Regions from separate parts of the Bacillus sp. Brlt_9 genome, predicted to be linked through region 2. Evidence: riboswitches for the same ligand, from Rfam matches in the RefSeq annotation. Region 2 holds a riboswitch; each other region holds the start of a gene.

Region 1 (7,705 bases), on a different contig from region 2:
TTTAGCAATTTTAAATCAGGCGATAGTAAATGAAAAAGACACGATTTATGAAGCGATAAAGAACGTTACATTTCATTTGGTTGATATAAAGCAAAAAGATAGGGCTTATTATGATGAGCTGTTTCCAAATTTGAAAGAGCAATTGTTTTTATCCGAAATAGATCTTCAAGATGTAGTGACATTTAAACAGCATTTAAAAGAAAGTGGTACGAGCGTTGTTATTGATGTTTCAGGAGCAGATACAATCAGAGTATTAAGCTGTTGTAATGAACTTGGAATTTGTTATATTAATTCAGCTTTGGAAAATGAGACAGTAGATCAGGACGACAGTTTAATTGGCTTTCAGCTTACGGAAAGATATACGCGGTTTGAGAAGGAAAAAGAGAAATTTACAAATACAAAAGCAATTATAGGCTCAGGTATGAATCCAGGTGTTGTTCAGTGGATGGTTGTTGAACTTATGAAGGAACGTCCAAATGAAAAGCCAAAAGCATGCTATATAGTAGAACATGATACGTCATTTTTAAATGATACAGCACTTATAAAGCCTCATACACTTTATGCTTCATGGGCAGTAGAGCGATTTCTAGATGAAGCGATATGGAGTTATCCGATGTATATGAGTCATCATCGTCCTCTATATTTTTATGAAGATGTATATGCTTCAGAGTATAAAGTAAAGTTGGGAGAGAAAGAGTTTTATGGTTGTTTAATGCCACATGAGGAAGTTTTAATTTTAGGGAAAAACTTTAACATGGAAGTTGGGTTTCTTTACCGAATTAACGAGTATACAACAAATATAATTAGACAGAATTTAGAGAATGTAGAAGATCTATGGAACTGGAATCGTAAAGTATTTAATCCAGCCGAAGAAAAGATTGCGGGCGAGGATCTAGTCGGTGTATTACTCGTTTATGAAAATAGCGAGACATATATGTATAACGTGATGAATAGCAGTCAAGTTTTTCATAAATATAAAACGAATGCGACTTACTTCCAAGTGGGATGTGGAATTTATGCTGGCTTGTGTAGTTTACTGTTCGATAACTTTAAGCAAGGTGCTTATTATGTAGAGGAATTATTATTAAATACAGAAAGTAAGTACGGAGAATATTTAAATTTATATATGAAGGATTTTGTAGTGGGGGAAAATGATTTTACAGATGGATTGCTGCATGATCGGGTAAGATGGATATAAGTTATAGTGAAAAGTATGTATTTTTTACCAACAGTATAATATGCAGAAGAAAATATTTTTCAGAAAAGTGTTCTTGTTGTGTAAATATAAACATTTTATAAAATGTTTCAAGAAGGGTTTTTTTTATAAAATACTTCGTTTATAATGGAGGAAAATATCGACATGAGATTTGTTATTCATGTAACGGTTCGGTAGTGTTAGAAAAAGAAGGGGTGCACGCGCATCCTTTTTTCTATGCAGATATTATGAAAGAGGTGGTATGATGGAATTAACATTAAATTCGACTGTATGCTTACACACAATTCAATTTCGAAAAGAGCAAAAGAATTATATTGTAAAAGATACAATTACAGGAGAAAAATATGAAATGCCGCCACTTTGGATTGATGCATTGGCAATGATGCGTGACGGTTTTTTATTGGGGGAAATTGAGGAGAAATTAAAAGAAGAATATCCAGCCGAAGAAATAAATATACTAGCCTTTACGAGGCAACTGTTAGAGCTAGAGCTTGTCGGAATGGTAGATGGGGAAGAAATAGCTTGTACAAAGAAGAAAGAGAAAGATTATTTAGCTTGGTTACGTCCTCGTGTTGAGCAATTCTTTCTTAATTTAAATAAAAAAAATAGAAGCAAAGGTCAATGATGATCTTTGCTTTTTTGTATAGTTTGTTTAAAAAATTACAGCGAATGCTCTTGCAAAAGCACCGTCGCTATCTTTAATTTTTAAAGGTGCCGCTGAGAAGAAGAAACGTTTAGTGTGAATAGCATCTAAGTTTGTTAAGTTTTCGATTAAATAAATATTATTCCCAAGTAGTATGTGATGAATTGGTGATGTTTCTGTTGTTACCTCATCAGGAGAAATAAAATCTAAACCGACAGATTTTACTTTTAATTGAACTAATTCCTCAGCTAATTCTTCAGAAAGATAAAAAGCTTCTTTCTCATACGCCTCTGTATTCCATTTAGTAGATAGATTGGAATGGAAAATGACAATATCACCTTCTTTTATGTCAGCGTTGTGTAATACTTCTTTCGGTAGTTTTCGTTCTTGTACATGAGTTACATCAATAAGAACCGCTTCGCCTACAAATTGATCTAGGGGTAATTGATCAATAGTCGTTGCGCCTGAAATGAAATGAGCAGGAGCATCACAATGTGTACCAACATGAACGACAGAATGAAAATCTGTAACTTGATAGCCTGTCTCTTCGACGCTTGTAATGGCTCCTAAATTGATTTTTGGTGTTCCAGGGAATTGGGACATATTGTTTTCAAATGTTTGTGATAGGTCAATTACTTTCACTTTAGATACCTCCAATATATGTTTTGAAATAAAAAACTCACCTTTCATAATCAAGAAAGATGAGTTTTGCACACAATAGTTACGTTTTATCTTTCAAAATGCAGTGCATTTTGCAGGAATTAGCACCTATTCAGTTTATATAAACTGAGGTTGCTGGGCTTCAAAGGGCCGGTCCCTCTGCCTCTCTTGATAAAGACATATTCAATTTAAAGTTCGGAATTTTCGTGATAATAAAATTGTAATTCATTTCCTTTTTCTGTGCAACACAAAATAGGTATTCACCCAAATAAAGTTGCTCGCATATTGTAGCTTATGTAAATAGAATGCTGCGAAGGAGTGAGTGCAGTGACAGGGAATGTATTGAATTATTATGCTGGCGGCAATACAGCTAGAGGATTTCATAATTTATATGATGAGAATTTAAAAGGATTAGACAGATTATTTATTTTAAAGGGTGGCCCTGGAACGGGGAAATCTTCTTTAATTAAGGCAATAGGTCGTGAATGGGTTGAAAAGGGATATGATATTGAATTTTTACACTGTTCTTCTGATAACAAATCGGTTGATGGTGTCATTATCCCGAAGTTAAAAGTAGGAATTGTTGATGGAACATCACCACATGTTATTGAGCCGAAAATGCCAGGAGTTGTTGAGGAATATATCAATTTAGGTGTTGCTTGGGATTCAGATAAATTAAGAAAGCAGAAGGTGGAAATTGAAAGATTTGTTTCAGAAGCAAGCAAAGCTTTTCAAGCTGCTTACGCTCGTTTTAACGAGGCATTAGTTATACATGATGAGTGGGAGAAAATATATATTGATAATATTAATTTTGATAAAGCAAATGAACTAACAGATCAGCTCATTCAGAAATTATTTACAGATAAAATTGGGAAACAATCGCTTGTGAAACATCGCTTTTTAGGGGCAGCTACACCGAAAGGAGCAGTTGATTTTGTTCCTAATTTAACAGAAGGATTACCACATCGTTATTTCATAAAAGGACGTCCAGGCTCTGGGAAGTCAACAATGCTCAAAAAATTAGCTAAGGCAGCAGAAGAAAAAGGATTTGAAGTTGAAGTATATCATTGCGGGTTTGATCCAAATAGTCTTGATATGGTTATCGTAAGAGAATTAGGGTTTGCAATTTTTGATAGCACTGCACCACATGAATATTTTCCGAGTCGTGAGGGTGATGAAATTATAGATATGTATGCCCTTATTGTGAAACCAGGGACAGATGAGAAGTATGCTACCGAAATTCGCGACGTTTCTATTCAATATAAAGCAAAAATGAATGAGGCGATGTCTTTCTTAGCGAAAGCAAAATCAGTTCGTGATAAGTTAGAACGAATTTATATTGCTGCTATGGATTTTTCGAAAGTAGACGCATATAAAGAGGAGATTCAAAAAGAGTTTGAACGAATTGCGGTTAGTGTAACAGAAAAGAACAAGTAAAAATAAAGAACTTTGATAGGCTGTCGGGAATTTTCTGACAGCTATTTTAGTATGTAGTAAACTTAGTAGTATATTTGTCGAATTTCCAAGGAAATAATCAAAAAATGGAGAGGTATGAAATGAGAGAGAAAATTAGAGCGGAGCTAGAAAGAATTGAAAACGAGAATGATGTGAAAATTTTATTTGCAGTAGAATCAGGGAGTCGTGCTTGGGGATTTCCCTCGAAAGATAGTGATTATGATGTTAGATTCGTTTATATACATCCGGTAGAATGGTATTTATCAATTTATGATAAACGAGATGTAATTGAATATCCGATTAGTGATGATTTAGATATAAGCGGATGGGATATTAAAAAGGCATTACAACTATTTGCAAAGTCAAATCCAGCTTTACTCGAGTGGATTCGATCACCAATTTTTTATTCAAAAAACTCTCATTTTCCAGAGCAACTTCAGCAAATGAGTGAAAAGGATTTTGATCCAAAAGCAACGATATATCATTACTTACATATGGCTTCAAAAAATTATCGTGAATTTTTGCAAGGTGAGAATGTAAAGTTGAAAAAGTACTTCTACGTATTACGTCCTATTTTAGCTTGTAAATGGTTAGAGGAGAAAGAGACTTTACCACCTGTAGAATTTGATCGGTTAATTACAGAATTATCATTAGAACGTAGCGTATTAGATGAAATTGAACAGTTGTTAATAAAGAAAAAGGCAGGTACTGAATTAGATATTGGATTAAAAATTGAGGTGTTGAATCAATTTTTAGAAGAACAAATTCATTACTATGAGCAATATGTAAAAGGGATTGAAAAGGGACCAGGAATCGATATTGAGAGTTTAAATACATTGTTTCGAGATATGTTGTTTGCAGTATATGAGAAAGAGCACAAGTGAGTTTGTGCTCTTTTTATCCTTTTCGGCAAGAAGACTCCATCTGATTTGTGTTACGGGTGAAACCCAACAATTCAGGTGGAGATGAATTGCCGTCAGCAGGTAGACAAAACAATTTTGTCTCTTTTGTAGGAATAAAGAAAACAGATATTGCTGCAAGAAGACCCGCAAATGAGAATAAGTAAAAATTCCATGCTAAGTCGTATTGCATTGTCTACTCATTATCAACTCGTTTTAACGGTTGATCTGCTGGACCTTCAAGAACGTCTCCCTCAATTGAAAAGCGGGAACCGTGACAAGGACAATCCCAAGTACAATCACCATTATTCCATTCAACTTCGCAGCCGAGATGTGTACAAGTTGTATCGACAATATGTAATTTTCCTTCTTTGTCTTTATAAGCACCTGCTCGCTTCCCGTTAACATGTACGACAGATCCTTCACCGACTTCGAGATCTTCTGGCTTACGTAATGAGGTTTCAATTTTTCCTTCAATTAAATGTTTCGCAACATCAATGTTTTGGGAGAAGAACGTTTTTATATCTGGATTTGCATGGAAGCGTGAAGGTGCATACAGTTCTTTATATGGGCTGTGTACTTTTAGAATAGAATCCTTCAGTAAATGAGCGGCAGCAGTTCCAGTTGTCATTCCCCATTTACGATATCCAGTTGCAACAAATATATTTGGATTTCTTTCGTTAATATGTCCGATATAAGGGAGCTTATCTAGCGTGATTAAATCTTGTGCTGACCATCTATAAGGAACCTCGTCTACTCCAAAAGTTGCTTCTGCAAAAGAATACAGTGCTTCATAATGAAGCATAGTGTTTATTCCTTGTCCTGTTTTATGACTTTCTCCGCCAATTAAAATTAATTTTTCACCATTGTTTGTTGTATAGCGTAAAGAGCGTTTTGGGTCATCAATACTTAAATACATACCACCTGGGTAATCTGTTTTTGCTTTAATTGCAAGGGCATAAGAGCGTTCAGCATACATACGCGTAAAGAAAAAGCTATTCGCATCATAAAAAGGAAAATGTGAACAAGAGACAACATATTCACAAGTGATACGATGGCCCTCCTTTGTAATGACTTGTGAATAATCTCCTTTTTCCACATCCATAGCTGTTGTTTGTTCATAAACTTTGCCGCCCATCTCAACAAACTTTTCTAAAAGTGTTTTCAAATAAAGAAGGGGATGGAATTGTGCTTGGTTTTTCATGACAAGTGCAGATTGTACTGGAATTGGAATCGATAGAGATTGAACATAGTCACAAGGTATATTTAATTTTTGATAGGCTTCATATTCTTTCGATAAATTTCTTAATCCATTATCAGTAGTTGTATATAAATATGAATCTTCATTTGAGAAATTACAGTCGATTTTATATGTTTGCACAGTTTCATTAATAAATTGTAGAGCATGGTTATTTGATTCATAGTAAAGCCCAGCCTTTTCCATACCGAAATGATTTATTAATTCATCATAAATAAGATCATGTTGTGCTGTTATCTTTGCTGTTGTATGACCAGTCGTCCCGTTTAAAATAAGACCAGAATCCATTAACACAACATCGATGCCTTCTTTTGCAAGTAAATAGGCAGTAGTAATACCTGTAATACCAGCACCGATAACAGCAACTTTTGTCTTTATACTTTCAGATAAAGGGGGAAAAGTCGGGATTTGAGTAGATTCAATCCAATAAGATGATGGGAATTGTGGAAATGTATCGCTTGTCATTAAGGAAACCTCCTGATTTAGAACAATTTTCCTTTTAATATTTCCATATGATATGAAATTCATGTGTACTGTTTTAGAGGGAGGCTATTTTTATTTAAAAGAAAGATAAAATTATCTTAATATAATTATTTGGTATTGTCGGTATGAAGAGGTAGGAGTTGTGTAAAGCTAGATTTAGATGAGTATATTTGTTGTTTACACCGAGATTTCTTGAATAAGATAGAGTCTATAGCATGTTCAAGTACGTATATGCATAATGGATGAAACCTTATAAAATCTATGTTTTTTCTTTAGTGAAATAAAGTATAATTATAAAAATATAACCAACTTTTATTACTAGGTCATAAAAGTTGTTGACAATGTGGAAATTCTATTGATATGATTCATCATGTGGAAAGGTTGATAGAGAGTAAAAAGAGAAATGTTTTTCATTGATAATAAAAGCGAAAAATAAGTGACGATAGAGTGAGTATATTTTCCTTATAATAGATGCTTTTTAATCACCTAGTAAAATCAATCTGGAAGCAAGAATTGATATATGTAAGTTGCGCAAGGCGCGGCATAAGAAAGGGGCAAAAGGATGAAGGAGCTTCATACGTTTGGGTGGTATGCAGCACGTGTATCACCACATTTGCCGAAAAAAGCATTTAAACCAGTTCCTACTCGTTTATTTGGTGGACTGGCTTATTTACTTGTGGCATTGGCGGGGTTAATATCGATTGGTGTATTTGAATTGAATGTGTGGGCGAATCTAGGAATTGCGATTGTTCTTGGATTGTGTTTTGCTTCACTTGGGTTTTTAGGGCATGAAATTTTACATGGAACTGTTGTAAGAAAGGCATGGCTTCGTGATTTCTTAGGAGCGATTGCATTTATGCCACTATCAACAGGTCCTAAACTTTGGAGAAAGTGGCATAATGCAACGCATCACGTTCATACACAACATGAAGAGAATGATCCAGATGCATGGCCTACACTTGAGAAGCTTAAAAAGAGTAAGTTTTTGAGCTGGGTATATCGCATGCCTCTTCATGTACGTTCATTCTTTAGTTTTCTATCACTAACAATTCAATTTACATTGCATTCGACTCGAATGTTCTTTCATTTTA
Region 2 (7,705 bases):
CTCCAATAATCGGTGCCAAAATAGGCGCTGCTCCGTTTACTAACATAAGCAGTGAGAAAAACTTCGTCATTTCAGAACCTGAATACATGTCACGTACCATTGCACGTGATATAACAATCCCAGCCGATCCTGAAGCCCCTTGTAAGAAGCGCAATAACACTAAACTCCAAATAGATGGCGCAACAGCACAAAGTAAAGAAGAAGCAACATAAATAATAAGAGCAATAATAAGAGGTTTGCGCCTTCCGTAAATATCACTAATTGAACCGACAAATAATTGCCCTACTGAAAGCCCAAGTAAACAAGCTGTTAATGTTAGCTGCGCTAGGGATGCACCTGTTTGTAGGTCATCTGTTAATTTCGGTAAAGAAGGCAAATACATATCAATAGATAATGGCCCAATCGCCGTAAGTGTCCCTAGTACAAGAATCATCCATAACCTATTTGTCTTTACAGGTTTATATATTTCTTGATTAACTCCATTCACTTTTTCCGTTCACCCTTTCCTATAACTACTAAATCGTAACAATTATAGTTACAACATAAACATACGTCAAGTATAGTGCATTTTCCTGTTTCATACTGTAAAAAAAAAGCGATAGAATTTCTATCGCTTTACTTTTTCAAATTGCTATTTGCAAATTTAGATACGGAAGACATCGCCTCTCCTGTATCTAAATATGTGATTTGAATTGGATCGCCCACTTCTGTAAACATAGCATATGGGAATTTTTTCACAGGTATCATAAATACTTTTTGTTCATTCTCTAACAGTACATACACAATTGTATTTTCACCTGATTTTTCTTTATACACACGTTGTACAACGCCTTCTTTTTGTGCCTCTTTACCACTTGAAGTCGGTCTAAATGAATCTCCACTTCCGCTCAGTGCATTTTTATAATTCTCAAGCGCTTCTTTTTGCGTCGAACCTGTTGCAAATATTTTTGCATTAGAAGCATAGATAACTGTATGAGCACGTACTAACCCTCCGTCATCAATAACAGGTACAATCCAAGAAGGTTTACCGTACACGTTATAAATAACCGGCATCGTTCCATGCCATTTCTCTCTCTTAAAGGAATTATCCACTACTTCCGAAGCAGCTGAACCATCCATAATTCCCTTCACTTCTTTTCCGTTATAGTAATATAACTTACCTGTACGCGCATCAATAAGTGAGTAACCTAACGCAGAATCTACTCCTTCTTTCGGAGAGGTGAAATCAGTAAAGTAATATAACGTTCCATCCTTACCGAAGATTGGTGTAACTCCTTCTTTCGTTCCCCACTCAGTCGGGATCTTCATATCCGTTTGTGAGAATTTTGTATTCCAAAATCCGTGAATATATTTACCGAAATACGTATTTAATGTAGATGCAGTCTCGTGATTTAATACGCCATCAACAAATTTAGGTGCCTTTCCTTTGTCGTATCTTTTCACTTCACCTGTTTGTGCGTCTACTACTACAACGCCCTCTACTTCAAATCCAGATCTTCCTGAAATAAATTCACCATACGTCATTGTATAATAAGGTTTCCCTTTATCATCTACTTCAAATTTAGGGTTCCCTTTAAAGATTAGATTTGGTTCTGCTTTCCTTACAACACGCTCTAAATTATTCCCGAAAAACATGCTTGGCACATATTTCATTTTATAACCTAGGTGCAGTTTTGCTTCCGCATCCGGGTTCGTACCTGACATCGTTACGTATCCTGGAATTGTCTCTGCTTTACGTGCTTTAAAAAAGCCTGAAACTTCAATTGGTGCTACATATAAAGCCTCGCCATTTACCATTTGTGGCGTTAATTCTCCTAGTTCAAAATAAGCTACTTTCGGAATATCTCCAAATACTTTTTTCATCTTATTTTCCGCTGTCTTTGGCGGCACTGTAAACGGCTGATCATTTTCAGTAAATGGCTCTGAAATATCTTTCTCTACCTTTACAACAGAATCATATTTTTTTTGCGTGATTACTATATCGTGCAAATAACCAAAATAGCCGTAACTTGCTAGTAAAACAAACATGAGAAGCCCTTTTAACGTACCTTCTAATTTCCCTATTTGATTTTGTGAAAATAAAACAAGCCCAATTAAAACCGCTACTGCAACGGCATAATGAGTAAGAATCGAATCTGCTCGATCATCAATTAGCCAAAGATATTCATAGATTGCAATACCTATCCAAAATAAAACAGGAATAACTAAAATGGATGATTTCTTACCCTTTACAACCTTCTCATCCCCTTTCTTATCCACTGCTCGAAGTTTACTACCGCTTCTTGTCCATGGAATCAAAAACAAAGTGAGAATAGCTAAAATTAAAAATTTCATCAAAGGCAATGTCCCCTTTTCTTTTATTTTCCCTTTTAGTATAACAAATAAAGGGTATTCAGGTAAAAATGGGGGTAATTATATTTTTTTACTACTTAATACAACTCCGCTTACTACATATAAGATAGATGCAATATAAAAAATCGTACCAATCGTAAAGAAATCTACTAAATATCCCGTTGCAATAATTGCTACTGCTCCTCCAATCGATGTCCACACATGATATTTTCCAATCTCATAACCAGCATTTTCTTGTACAACCTTTCGTGCTAACGACGTCTTCTCTGTATTACGCTGCACAGCACCTAAAACCCCCATTACAATTTGAAGAATATACACATGCCAGACTTCCGTGGCAATCGGGAAACAAAGCATTAATACTGCCATAGACCAAGCATATATAATTAATAATTTCCGATCACCTACTCGGTCAGACACCTTTCCTACTACCGGATATACAAGTGCTGAAGTTAAAGCGAATAAGCCATACGCCCAGCCAAATTGCGAGAAGCTATTCCCAACGTTTCGAAGCAATAGTATATAAAAAGGAAACACCATACTTCCCGCCATCATAATGATGCTTTGTGAGGCTACAAATCTTCTATATGTCATTTCGTATACTCCCTATAAAATAAATTCACAAATCTCTCTTTTGGATCCGCTTCTTTTTTCTTCTGAAGGAATTCTTCTATACGAGGATATGCCCTCTTTAACTGCTCCTTCGTTGGGTAAGAATAGTACGGTAAATAATAACTTCCATTATGCTTTAAAGTAACATCAATCATCTTCTGAATGACCACTTTTGTTTTCTTTATTTCATCCTCTGAGCGCCCTTGATTAATTAAAAGCACAAGTGCAAACATATCATCTTTCGCATAAGATAGTACCGCATTCTCATTCTTTTCTACATAGCGGATTGTAATATTAAGAAGGTTTAATTCTTCTTCATTTAAAACACTCCGCAAGTCATCTATATATGCTGCAAAACTGTCTATCGGTACGAAATACTCCTGTAAAACCTCAGTCAAGTTTGGGTTATCGTATTCCATAAAGGCACTATCCGATCTCATTACATTATTTCGCGTTTCGTACTTACCATTTGTACTTTCAAAATAACTTCTTTGTATATCCCAAAATGTATCTTTTCCCCAATCACTATAGCGTGATAAACCGAGTAAAAACTTTGGCGCAGCTATAATATTTTCTTCTTTTAATTCACTGTACTCTCTCAACTTCTGCTGATCTTTTGCTAATACATAATCTGTCACATACATTTCTTTTAAAAATGAATGTGGGGCAACAGAAATACGTGCTAAATGCATACGTATATCCTCATCCCTTCGCACTTTATTCTTAAAATATGAAGAGTATTCCTTATAATCTAGTACCTTCGTATGCGTTTCATACAATTCATCTTTTGTTAACTTTAGTGTCACATCTAAAATCACGCCAAACAATCCGTATCCCCCAATTACATACGGAAACAAATCAGCATTCTCTTCTCTACTTACATTACGCACCGTACCATTTGCCATTAACAATCTAAATGACTCTACTGTATCAATCAATGCTTCATGACGAATGTCACGCCCATGTACATTTACACTTAATGAACCACCAACAGTAAAAATATTTTGAGATTGCATGACTTGAACCGCAAGACCATACGGATTAATTTTCTTTTGAATGTCATTCCATGTGACACCGCTTTGCACCCTAATCCTCTTCTTCTCCGGATTAAACTCTAATATTTCATTATATCCTTTCATATCAAGTATCGTACCGTTCGGATAATACGTCTGTCCGCCTTGGCTATGTTGCATACCTGCGATAGAAATTTTCTCCCCAGAAACATTTGCATCTTGCACAACCTGTTTTAATGAAATTTCATCCTCAGCATTTTCAACACGTTTTATTTTCGTCGGGAGTAACTTTCCTACATCGCTCATAATCGGATGATTTAATTGCTCTTTATATGTATTTACAGATGTCGCAAGCAACACTGTATAAACTATCATAACCACCGCTATCTTTCTTTTTTTCAAATGACACTCTCCTCTTCTACAATTTTCCCTCTTCATATTGTACCTATTTTCCTTTGAAGAAAGTATACAAAAAAGAGGGCACCTTATTTTAGGTCCCCTCATCAAAACTGTTACTTTGCTACTGGCAATTGTATTGGGTCAAACTTTTCGTACGACGTATATTTTGCGTTCGTAATAATGTGTGCTTTATCCTTGCCATTACTACTCATAATCATGTCTATCTTTGCTGATTCATATTTAAAATCTTTTGTAATGATATATTCTGCGTCCACTTCTTCTATCTTCGCATTTTGTGCTTGTAACATTTTCTTCTGCGTTTCATCCATGCTAGTTAACATACTTTCTGTTTCTTGCCCTTTTAATGTAAATTTCAGTTTATATTTATCTCCGCTTTTCTCCATCTTCATTTTATCTAAAACTACTTCCGGTACTTCTAACTTATCTATAATATCTTGAGTTGCTTTCATTCCACCAGCGTTTAATTGCTCCTCTGGCACGGTTATAACTTCTCCTGTATTAGGGTTTTTCACCTCACCAGCTACTTTACCATCCACAGTATACACTACAACATCTGTACCAGAAATATTCATTTCAGAACGAGAATTCTTTGTCTTTGGCTCTAATTGCATCTTAGCCTTTAATATATCCATCTCTGTTCCTTCAGCTTTTATCCCTACATCATATGTCATCGTTACATGTTCTTCATTTTTAAAAGCTTCGTTCGTTTTCTTGAAAACATCCTTCGCTGCTAATTCCTTTTCTTTTTGAACAGATTCTTTTTTCGGTTCATCCGTCTTTGCTGTTTTCTCATTACTACATCCTACCCCTAGACTGATTGCAAGTACTAAACTTGAAACAAAAATAATTTTTTTCATAATGTCGCCCCCTTTCCCAAAATAATATCACCTCTTTTCCTATGAAATCTATATAATTTTCAATCTATATTTGCTATATAGCGACATGTTTAATGAAGAGCTTAAATATGATGTAAATAACAACAACTCATTTCAGGAGGTCATTATGAAAGCAATTATTTGCACAAAGTATGGACCACCTAACGTTCTTCAGCTTCAAAATATAGAGAAACCTACTCCTAAAAAGAACGAAGTATTAGTTAAAATTCATGCAACAAGTGTATCGACTGGAGACTGTAGAATACGCGGTTTTAATAGTCCCCTCTTATTTTGGATTCCTATGCGGATCATATTAGGTTTCAGAAAACCGAGAAACCCTATACTTGGTGTAGAATTAGCTGGAGAAATTGAGGAAATTGGAACAGATGTAACTCAATTTAAAAAAGGGGATCAAATTTTTGCATTAACAGAACTAAACCTCGGTGGTTATGCCGAGTACACATGCGTACATGAAAGTGGATTAATCACATTAAAACCTACCAATGTGACGTATGAAGAAGCGGCAGTTATTCCTTTTGGTGGAACTTCAGCATTGCATTTCCTGAGAAAGGGCCGTATAAAAAAAGGGCAACAAGTGCTCATATATGGTGCCTCAGGATCGGTAGGAACAGCTGCTGTACAACTTGCTAAATATTTCGGTGCGACCGTTACGGCTGTTTGTAGTCATTCAAATTTTGAACTCGTTCAATCTTTAGGAGCTGATAACGTAATCGATTATACGAAAGAAGATTTTACTAAGCAGGGCGAGCGCTACGATATTATATTTGATGCAGTCGGGAAGTATAAAAAATCCCTTTGTACAAATACATTAACACCCAATGGAAAATATGTATCTGTTAATGGAATGATGGCAAAGGTAAGTAAAGAGGATATGATTCTACTAAAAGAACTAACTGAAACAGAACATTTAAAGCCTGTTATTGATAGAACCTACCAATTAGAAGAAATTGCTGAAGCTCATATGTATGTGGAAAAGGGACATAAGAAAGGTAACGTTTCGATTACCTTAAAATAAAATATATTCAGAAAATAACATTGACAATTCTTTTTGTAAGATTTACTATTAGTACCATATTAAAAAACTACATACACATACTCTTATCAAGAGTGGCGGAGGGACTGGCCCGATGATGCCCGGCAACCGAGCTTATAACGTATAAGCTAAGGTGCTAATTCCTGCAAAACGATTTTTCGTTTTGGAAGATAAGAGAGGAAACTATTTTGTCTATTCGGCACCTCTCTTATTTTTGAGAGGTGCTTTTTATTTTGGAACGTATATGAAGGGGGAATTATAGATGAAAAAAGTATTATTGAGCATTGTAAGTGGAGCTGTATTATTATTAGGTGCATGTGGTGCTAATTCCGATAAAGAGGTAAAAACGTTAGATGAGAAAAAGATTACTGTCGGCGTAACTGGCGGACCGCATGAACAAATCTTTGAAAAGGTGAAAGAAGTGGCAGCGAAAGACGGACTCGAAATTGATGTAAAAGTATTTAATGATTATGTAGCACCCAACGTATCCTTAGATGAAAAAAGTCTTGATGTAAATAGCTATCAAACAAAATCTTATTTAGACGTATTTAAAGCTGAGCGCAATATGAAATTAACGGAAGTATTTTCAACAGTAACATTCCCTATGGGTGTATATTCTAAAAGCTTAAAGGATGTAAAAGATTTAAAAGAGGGCGATGCGATTGCTGTGCCAAATGATCCAACGAATGAACTTCGAGCTTTAAAACTATTTGAAAAAGCAGGTGTTTTAAAAGTGGATCCAAAGGCGACAGAAAAAGCGACTGCGAAAGATGTCATTGAAAATCCGAAAAAATTAAAGATTGTTGAATTAGAGGCATCTCAATTACCGACACAACTAAGCGAAGTGAAAGCAGCTGCAATTAATACAAACTTTGCATTAGGTGCAAAATTAAGCCCTGCGAAAGATTCTATCTTCCGCGAGGGAAAAGATTCACCATATGTGAACTGGGTCGTTGTTCGTACTGAAAATAAAGATGATGCTGTTGTAAATAAATTAAAGAAAGCTTATCAATCTAAAGAAGTAAAAGAATTTATCGAGAAAAAATTTGATGGTTCTGTTTTACCGTCTTGGTAGGAGCTGACGATAATGATTGAATTGAAAAATGTATCCAAAATATTTACAACAAAAAAAGGGAATGTGGAAGCTCTGAAACCTACTTCCCTCCAAGTAAAAAAGGGCGAAGTATTTGGAATCATTGGATATAGCGGCGCTGGTAAAAGTACATTAATTCGATGTGTAAATTTATTAGAAAAACCAACGACAGGAAATATCATCGTAAACGGCCAAGACTTAACAACTTTATCAGCAAAAGAACTAGCAAAATCGAGACAAAAAATCGGGATGATTTTTCAAGGCTTCAACTTACTTAAAACTGTGA
Region 3 (7,705 bases), on a different contig from region 2:
GGTAACGTATAGTTCATATCTGAAGAAAGAAGAGCATTTAGCTAAATCAGCAACATCTATTGTAAGTTTAACTGTTTTTATTACAGTACTTGCAGGATTAGCAATCTTCCCGGCGATTTTCGCATTAGGCGTTAAGCCGACTGAAGGACCAGGACTACTGTTTATTGTCCTTCCAGCAGTATTTGCGAAAATACCATTTGGACAATTTTTCTTTATTATGTTTTTAGTTTTATTCTTCTTTGCAACGTTAACATCGGCGATTTCTATGCTTGAAATTGTAGTAGCATCTGTTGCGAAAGATAATGAGAAAAAGCGTCCGTCAGCATCATTATTAATTGGTATTCTTATTTTTGCAGTTGGAATTCCGTCAGCTCTATCGTTTGGAATTATGAGTGATGTGAAGATATTTGGGAAAACGTTCTTTGATTTAGTCGATTTCTCGGTAAGTAACGTATTACTGCCGCTTGGTGTACTAGCCATTTCGCTATTTGTACCAAATAAAATGAGTAAAGAAATGTTAATGAAAGAATTAGAAGTTACGGAAACGAAAGGGAAAACATTATTTAATATTTGGTTCTTCTTACTTCGTTATGTTATTCCAGTAACGGTAATCATTGTATTTTTAAATGCGATAGGCGTATTTAAAATGTTTGCATAATAAAAAGACGGAGATTTCTCCGTCTTTTTATTATGTAGGTGTATTTAATAAGCGATTATAGGCTTTATAAGCTGTGATGACTGCGAGGAATGATCCGATTAAAAATAATGCTGAACCGCCAAATGTAAATAGCCGGCCAATGTGAGTTTCTCTAGCTTCTTCTATTTTTTTGCTGTAATTGTGTATTCATATGATTCACCCCGTAAAATATGGCATTTAGTTGTTGTCTATGTGGAATGCCTATATTGTGTGGAGTGGAAATAAAAAACTCGGTATGCACCGAGTTTTTTTCTATAATCCGATATAAGGAGATGGATCCACTGCGTTTGTCTTGCCGACGTTCCATTCTCCAAGGTGAAGTTCGAAGTGTAAATGCTGTCCGTATGATTGACCAGTGTTCCCCATAAATCCAAGTTGAGTTCCTTGTTTTACAGTTTGTCCATTTGATACAGAACGGCTACTCATATGAGCATATACTGTTGTGTATGTTTTTCCGTTAATACGGTGAGATAAGTACACAACATTTCCATAACTAGAAGATAATTCCGAGCGAATAACAACGCCATCAGCAGCGGCAATAATCGGAACGGTCCCTGAAGCTGCGATATCGATTCCTTTATGGTTATCTATAGAACGCACGCCAAACCCAGAAGTTTTTGATCCAGCTGCTGGTTTAATAAAGCCGCCGATATTTGTATCGTGTGGTGTTGGAGCTGCTTGAGCTTTTTGAGCAGATGTAGTAGCTTGTTTTCGAGCTTCTTCTGCCTTGCGGGCTTCCTCAGCTTTACGAGCTTCTTCTGCGCGTTTTTCTTCTTCAATTGCTTTTTGAACAGCTTGACGCTGATTTTCTAAAATACCTTTAGATTCTTCTAATCCTTCAATCTCTGAATCTACTTTTGCTACTTTCGTATGTAGATCGCTAATAAAGGTTTGCTGCTGTTGCTGATTCGTTTGTAATTCTTGTTGTTTTTGAACTAATTTCTGTTCAGCTTCTTTTAATTCTTGTTCTTTTTTCTCAACAGCCTCTTTTTCTTTCGTTACAGCATTTTGGTCAGTTGTTTGTTTTTTCACAATATCGGTATCGTTGTTTAAAATTAAACTAACAGAGTACATATTATCAACAAGATCAGCGATGTTTGTAGAAGTTGTTAATACCTCTGTAATGATATTGGTACGAGGTTTTTCTTGCATAGATTGCAAACGTTGCTTAATAACTTCTTGGCGTGTATCTATGTTTGTTTGTAGTTGCTCTATATGTTTCTTTTTTTCAGCGATTACTTGTTGTGTTTTACTAATTTCTTTTTTTGTATCGTTTAATTCAGCCTCGTTTTTATTAATAGAAGTAGTTAAATCGTCGATTTTCTTTTGTAATTCTTGAATTTCCTTTTCTATTTGTTCTTTTTCAGCTGATTTATTTTGTAAGTCATTTTGTTTTCCTTCTAATTCAGATTGAATATTAGATAATTTATCTTGATTCGTTTCAGCGTATGCAGGTGATAGTAACGGAGAAACAAAAATTGTTCCTGCTGCTAAAACGCTGAACGCTGCAAATTTCTTTTTCATGGTTGTCTGGCTCCTTTCCCTATGAATGTTATATATCATAAGAAGAAGAGTGTCTATCGTTGTAACCATAATGTAAAGAAAATTTTATGAAATTGCTAAGTTTTGTCGGAATTTATCATCTTTCGACGATAAATTTCACTGTCGATGCATTTTTTATATTTGTGTAACAAGGATGTATTTTTAGTTTTTTTGTTGTAAAATAAAGGGAAAAGTGAGTTTATTTTATGTAGTGAAATATTAGTTAGGAATCCAATAAAACACTGGTGAGGAATCGTTCTCATGTTAGGTTTTCTGACATGGGTTTTATTTTTGTCAAGAAAATTATTTGCGTCCGGGCAAACTTATTTTGTTGTCAGATTTAATTTTTTGATTTATGATTTTTAACAGGGACAAAATGTAGTGAATTGTCGAATAATATGTAATACTCTTAATTTCGAGTTTTATAGAGATAGAATGAGAGATAGAGTGACACATCGAAGAGGGGGTTACAACAAATATGAAAAGAATAGGACTTGCATGGCAAATATTAATTGGTCTTGCGCTAGGTATTGCAGTTGGGGCGATTTTCTTTGGCAATCCGGCAGTGGTGAGTTATTTACAACCAATTGGTGATATTTTTATCCGATTAATTAAAATGATCGTTGTACCGATTGTTGTAGCAAGTATTGTTGTTGGGGTTGCTGGTGTTGGCGATGTAAAAAAATTAGGCCGACTAGGCGGAAAAACAATTATTTACTTTGAAATAATTACAACAATTGCAATTATTGTCGGTCTATTAATTGCGAATATTTTCCAACCAGGAAAAGGCGTAAATATGGAGCAGTTAACAAAGACAGATATTTCGAAATATACACATACGACAGAGCAAGTGCAAAGTCATTCATTTGCAGATACATTTGTAAATATTGTTCCAACGAACATTGTGAAGTCATTAGCTGACGGAGATATGCTTGCTATTATCTTCTTCTCTGTATTATTTGGTTTAGGTGTAGCAGCAATTGGGGAAAGAGGAAGACCGGTTCTTCAATTTTTCCAAGGTGTAGCTGATGCAATGTTTTACGTAACGAACCAAGTTATGAAATTTGCACCATTTGGTGTATTCGCATTAATTGGTGTTACAGTATCTACATTCGGTTTAGCTTCATTAATTCCGTTAGGGAAATTACTAATTGTAGTATACGGGGCAATGATTTTCTTCGTTGTAGTTGTATTGGGACTTACAGCGAAAATATTTGGAATTAACATTTTCCAATTCTTTAAAATTTTAAAAGACGAACTGATCTTAGCGTATTCAACAGCAAGTTCAGAAACAGTTTTACCGAAAATTATGGAGAAAATGGAAAAGTTCGGTTGTCCGAAAGCAATTACATCTTTCGTTATTCCGACAGGTTATTCATTTAACTTAGATGGATCAACTTTATATCAAGCAATTGCGGCTATTTTCTTAGCGCAAATGTACGGTATTGATTTATCTATTACACAACAAATTACATTATTACTTGTATTAATGGTTACATCAAAAGGTATCGCGGGTGTACCGGGCGTATCATTCGTTGTATTATTAGCGACACTTGGTACAGTAGGTATTCCAGCTGAAGGTTTAGCCTTCATCGCCGGTATTGACCGTATTTTAGATATGGCTCGTACAGCAGTTAACGTTGTAGGTAACTCTTTAGCAGCTGTAGTTATGTCTAAGTGGGAAGGTCAGTATGATGCTGAAAAAGGACAAGCTTATTTGGAAGAGATTTCTAATAAACAAGCAGCTTAAATTATAATTTGAACAAGCTCTCACATAATATGTGGGGGCTTTTCTATATAGAAGGGGAGCGGACGTAATGAAACGTAAATATGGTGACGGTTCTTCGTGGAAGCGACTAATAGAGAAAGATTATACGGTTAAGCAAATAGAAGAGGGAATGCTAGGAATACTGGAAATAAAAAAGGTTAGCGAACCTAGTTATAAAGAATATGATGGGAAAGAACTTTGTATTGCAGGGGATCAGTATACGTGGATTCAATATTTCATAAACGGGAAAAACTTTGCGATTACAGCCATGTTAGATGATCAAAAAGAATTAGTGCAATATTATATCGATGTGGCGAAAGAATATAAAATTGATGACCGTGGTTTACCGTATTTTGATGATTTATATTTAGATGTAGTGTTATTACCGAACGGTAAGATGTATGTACTAGATGAAGATGAGTTAGAGGATGCCTATAAAAGTGGCGATGTTACAAAAGAAGAGTATGATTTAGCTTGGTGCACTACGAAATGGATAATAGCTGCAATAAACAATAGTGAATTTTATTGGATTTCAATATTGGAAGAAGAAATCAAAAAGTTAAAATGATTATTGTATTCAAATTTTTGCATAATTACCAAAAAAATCTATACAAAAAATAATTGACTTTTGTTTTGTAAGCGAGTAAAGTTAGGGAAGAAATTATTATTAAAAAATAAATATGAAACCTTCTTATAAAGAGAGGCGGAGGGACTGGCCCTACGATGCCTCGGCAGCGGACTCGATTTCAGAGTGCTGTGCCAAATCCAGCAAGCATGTGCTTGAAAGATGAGAAGAGCGTTTCTTATAGATGTATAAGACCTCTTCTCGTTGGAAGAGGTCTTTTGTTGTTCAGTAGAAAAGGTTTAAAACTAGGGAGAGATGATACTTTGAAAGAAACGAGAGGAAATGGTTTAGCTTTATTACCGCTTGGAATATTTTTGGCACTATTTATTGGTTCTGGAATTATTACAGGTGATTTCTATAAATTGCCGATACTTATAGCGATTTCAATTGCTGTAGGAGTCGCTTTAGCAATGAATCGTAAAGAAAGCTTTAATGTAAAAGTGGAACGATTTGCTAAAGGTGCAGGGAATCCAGATATTATGATTATGGTTTTAATTTTTGTACTGGCAGGAGCGTTCTCTGAAACAGCAAAAGGGATGGGCGGCGTTGATTCTACAGTTAACTTAGCGTTATCAATTTTACCGCAAGGATTTATCGTAGCTGGAATTTTTGTTATAGGGGCATTTATTTCATTAGCGATGGGAACTTCAATGGGAACAATTGCTGCATTAGCACCAATTGCTGTAGGTATTAGTGGGCAAACTGATATCTCAATTGCACTTACGATGGCGACAGTTGTTGGCGGGGCAATGTTTGGTGATAATTTATCATTTATTTCAGATACAACAATTGCAGCTGTACGCTCGCAAGGAACAGAAATGAAAGATAAGTTTAAAACGAACTTTTTAATTGTATTACCTGCAGCTATTATTACAATTGTACTATTAGTAATCATTACTTTAGGAAGCGACACGCAGATTAAAGCGCATAGCTTTGACTGGATAAAGATTTTACCGTATGCAGGAGTACTTATTACAGCGCTACTAGGTTGGAATGTACTTATTGTGTTAACTGGTGGAACTGTACTATCCGGCGTTATCGGTCTTTTAGATGGTAGCTACACGTTAGAGAGTTTCTTTAAAAGTGTAACGACTGGAATGGGCGGTATGATGGAGTTAGTATTACTTGCTATTTTAATTGGTGGTATGGTCGAACTGATTCAATATAATGGTGGTATTCAATATTTAATGAATATTTTAACTCGTAACATTCGTTCAAAAAAAGGAGCGGAGTTCGGTATTGCTGGTTTAGTAGGTATGACGAATATGTGTACAGCGAATAATACGATTTCTATTATCTTTACAGGTCCGCTTGCGAAAAACATTGCAGACCAATATGAAATTGATCCTCGTAAATCAGCGAGTGTATTAGATCTTTTCTCATGTTGTGTGCAAGGATTAATTCCGTATGGTGCGCAAATGTTAACTGCAGCAGGATTTGCAGCGTTATCTCCGATTGAATTGTTACCATATGCATTTTATCCGATTTTAGTTGGAGTATGTGGAATCATTTCTATATTAATTGGTTTCCCGAGGTTTTCTAAAGTAGCGGGAAAGAAAGAGTATCATAAAACAGCATAAGTAAAATGAAGTTTATGAATAGTAACGAAAGCCGTACAGAGAATGTTCTCTGTACGGCTTTTTATGTGCGATAAAAGAGTGAAACATCCTATCCTACCGTATGTTTTTACAAAAGGCTGAATGCAACTCGGTCTTAAGTCTGAGTCGAAAACGGTTCTTAAGCTCGTTATGGAAAAATGAAAAAATAGTTAAGATAAGAGTATCAAATCGAAGGGAGGCAAGCACAAGATGAAACAATTTCTAGCGTTTATCGCGGCCGGTATTTTGGCTTTAATTGCTCTTGGTAGTCTTGCTGGTATTGTAGGATTCGCAATCGGAGCAGGAGTTGTGTACTGGAGCTATAAATCATTTGTGCGAGCACAATCATTTTTTGGAAAGTTAGCTTGGGGTATTGTTGGTTTAATCGGTTTATCCATTGCACTTTCGCACTCCCCAGCATTAATCGGTATCGCAGCATTAGTAGTTTTATACTACGGATACCGTGAGTGGAAAAAAGAAAAAAATGTAGTTGTTGATTCTGCACCAGAAAGTTCTAAACCATATAGCAACTTTGAAGATGAGTGGAACAAGTTAATGAAAAACTAATGAAAAACTAATAAAAATCAAATTTATAAGGTAGAAGAGAGGAAGATTATAATGAAACAATCTTTATTCGGACGTGTACGCGATGCAATTTTAGCAGATTTTCATAATGTGTTAGATGAGAAAGAAAGAAAAAATCCAATAGCGATGTTAAATCAATATTTACGCGATAGTGAGCGTGAAATAACAAAAATTGAAAAGTTAATTGAGCGCCATAAAACATTAAAATCAAATTTTGCTCGTGAGCTTGAGCAAGCACGTTATTTCGTTAATAAAAGATCAAAGCAAGCTATCATTGCTCAAGAAGCAGGCGAATTACAACTACATGAGCGTGCGTTAGAAGAAGTAGCGTATTATGAAGGGCAAGTAACTCGATTAGAAGAAATGTATGCAGGTGTTGTAGAGCAAATTGATGAGTTGGAGCGTCGTCTTTCTGAGATGAAAAATAAATTAAAAGAAATGCACGCGAAACGTATGGAATTAATGGCACGTGAAAATATGGCACATGCAAATCGTCGTATGAATACTGCTATGCATAAAATGGATGAGAATAATCCGTTCTTACGCTTTGAAGAAATTGAAGATCATATCCGCGACTTAGAAACTCGTATGAATGAGGAGCATGAACGTGATACATTTGATATGAAGATTGCAAAGCTTGAGCGTGAAATGAAGGAAAAGAATGATGTATCGTTAACGAAAGAGTTAACAAAATAATAGTAGTATATTATAAAACAGGCTTATGATATAGTGATAGGAGAAAAGGTGTTGGAAAGCAATGCCTTTTCTTCTATGTATATGTGACAAGAAGGGGGGAGCTGAAATGAAGAAACATTTTTCAAAAACACAATTAATGGGGATGCTCCTCATCATATTTGGATTCGGTCTTTTTCTTGATATGATACTTGGAC

Evidence for each region. Region 2 has a riboswitch for S-adenosylmethionine ahead of VF726_RS28885 (MetQ/NlpA family ABC transporter substrate-binding protein). Riboswitches for the same ligand answer to the same signal wherever they lie in the genome.
Region 1: linked by a shared signal. The riboswitch ahead of VF726_RS24770 (cyclase family protein) and the one ahead of VF726_RS28885 (MetQ/NlpA family ABC transporter substrate-binding protein) in region 2 are both predicted to bind S-adenosylmethionine.
Region 3: linked by a shared signal. The riboswitch ahead of VF726_RS01600 (Na+/H+ antiporter NhaC family protein) and the one ahead of VF726_RS28885 (MetQ/NlpA family ABC transporter substrate-binding protein) in region 2 are both predicted to bind S-adenosylmethionine.

Annotation. Positions count from the first base shown of each region.
Region 1 is NZ_JAYJLO010000008.1:76,423-84,127, forward strand. It holds gene VF726_RS24760 (S-adenosylmethionine decarboxylase related protein) at 1-1,198, shown strand, start outside; gene VF726_RS24765 (hypothetical protein) at 1,461-1,841, shown strand; gene VF726_RS24770 (cyclase family protein) at 1,869-2,501, opposite strand; SAM riboswitch class I at 2,585-2,697, opposite strand; gene VF726_RS24775 (PRK06851 family protein) at 2,847-3,956, shown strand; gene VF726_RS24780 (nucleotidyltransferase domain-containing protein) at 4,076-4,858, shown strand; partial or broken gene VF726_RS24785 (MFS transporter) at 4,980-5,069, opposite strand; gene VF726_RS24790 (FAD-dependent oxidoreductase) at 5,070-6,596, opposite strand; gene VF726_RS24795 (fatty acid desaturase family protein) at 7,177-7,705, shown strand, end outside.
Region 2 is NZ_JAYJLO010000014.1:16,276-23,980, reverse strand. It holds gene VF726_RS28915 (multidrug effflux MFS transporter) at 1-487, opposite strand, end outside; gene VF726_RS28910 (DUF3981 domain-containing protein) at 616-2,334, opposite strand; gene VF726_RS28905 (MFS transporter) at 2,413-2,946, opposite strand; gene VF726_RS28900 (FAD-binding oxidoreductase) at 2,943-4,379, opposite strand; gene VF726_RS28895 (hypothetical protein) at 4,490-5,254, opposite strand; gene VF726_RS28890 (NAD(P)-dependent alcohol dehydrogenase) at 5,400-6,308, shown strand; SAM riboswitch class I at 6,389-6,503, shown strand; gene VF726_RS28885 (MetQ/NlpA family ABC transporter substrate-binding protein) at 6,589-7,401, shown strand; gene VF726_RS28880 (methionine ABC transporter ATP-binding protein) at 7,414-7,705, shown strand, end outside.
Region 3 is NZ_JAYJLO010000001.1:289,257-296,961, forward strand. It holds gene VF726_RS01580 (sodium-dependent transporter) at 1-658, shown strand, start outside; gene VF726_RS01585 (murein hydrolase activator EnvC family protein) at 950-2,221, opposite strand; gene gltP (glutamate/aspartate:proton symporter GltP) at 2,718-3,989, shown strand; gene VF726_RS01595 (DUF402 domain-containing protein) at 4,057-4,575, shown strand; SAM riboswitch class I at 4,696-4,801, shown strand; gene VF726_RS01600 (Na+/H+ antiporter NhaC family protein) at 4,896-6,212, shown strand; gene VF726_RS01605 (lmo0954 family membrane protein) at 6,441-6,797, shown strand; gene VF726_RS01610 (PspA/IM30 family protein) at 6,849-7,511, shown strand; gene liaF (cell wall-active antibiotics response protein LiaF) at 7,618-7,705, shown strand, end outside.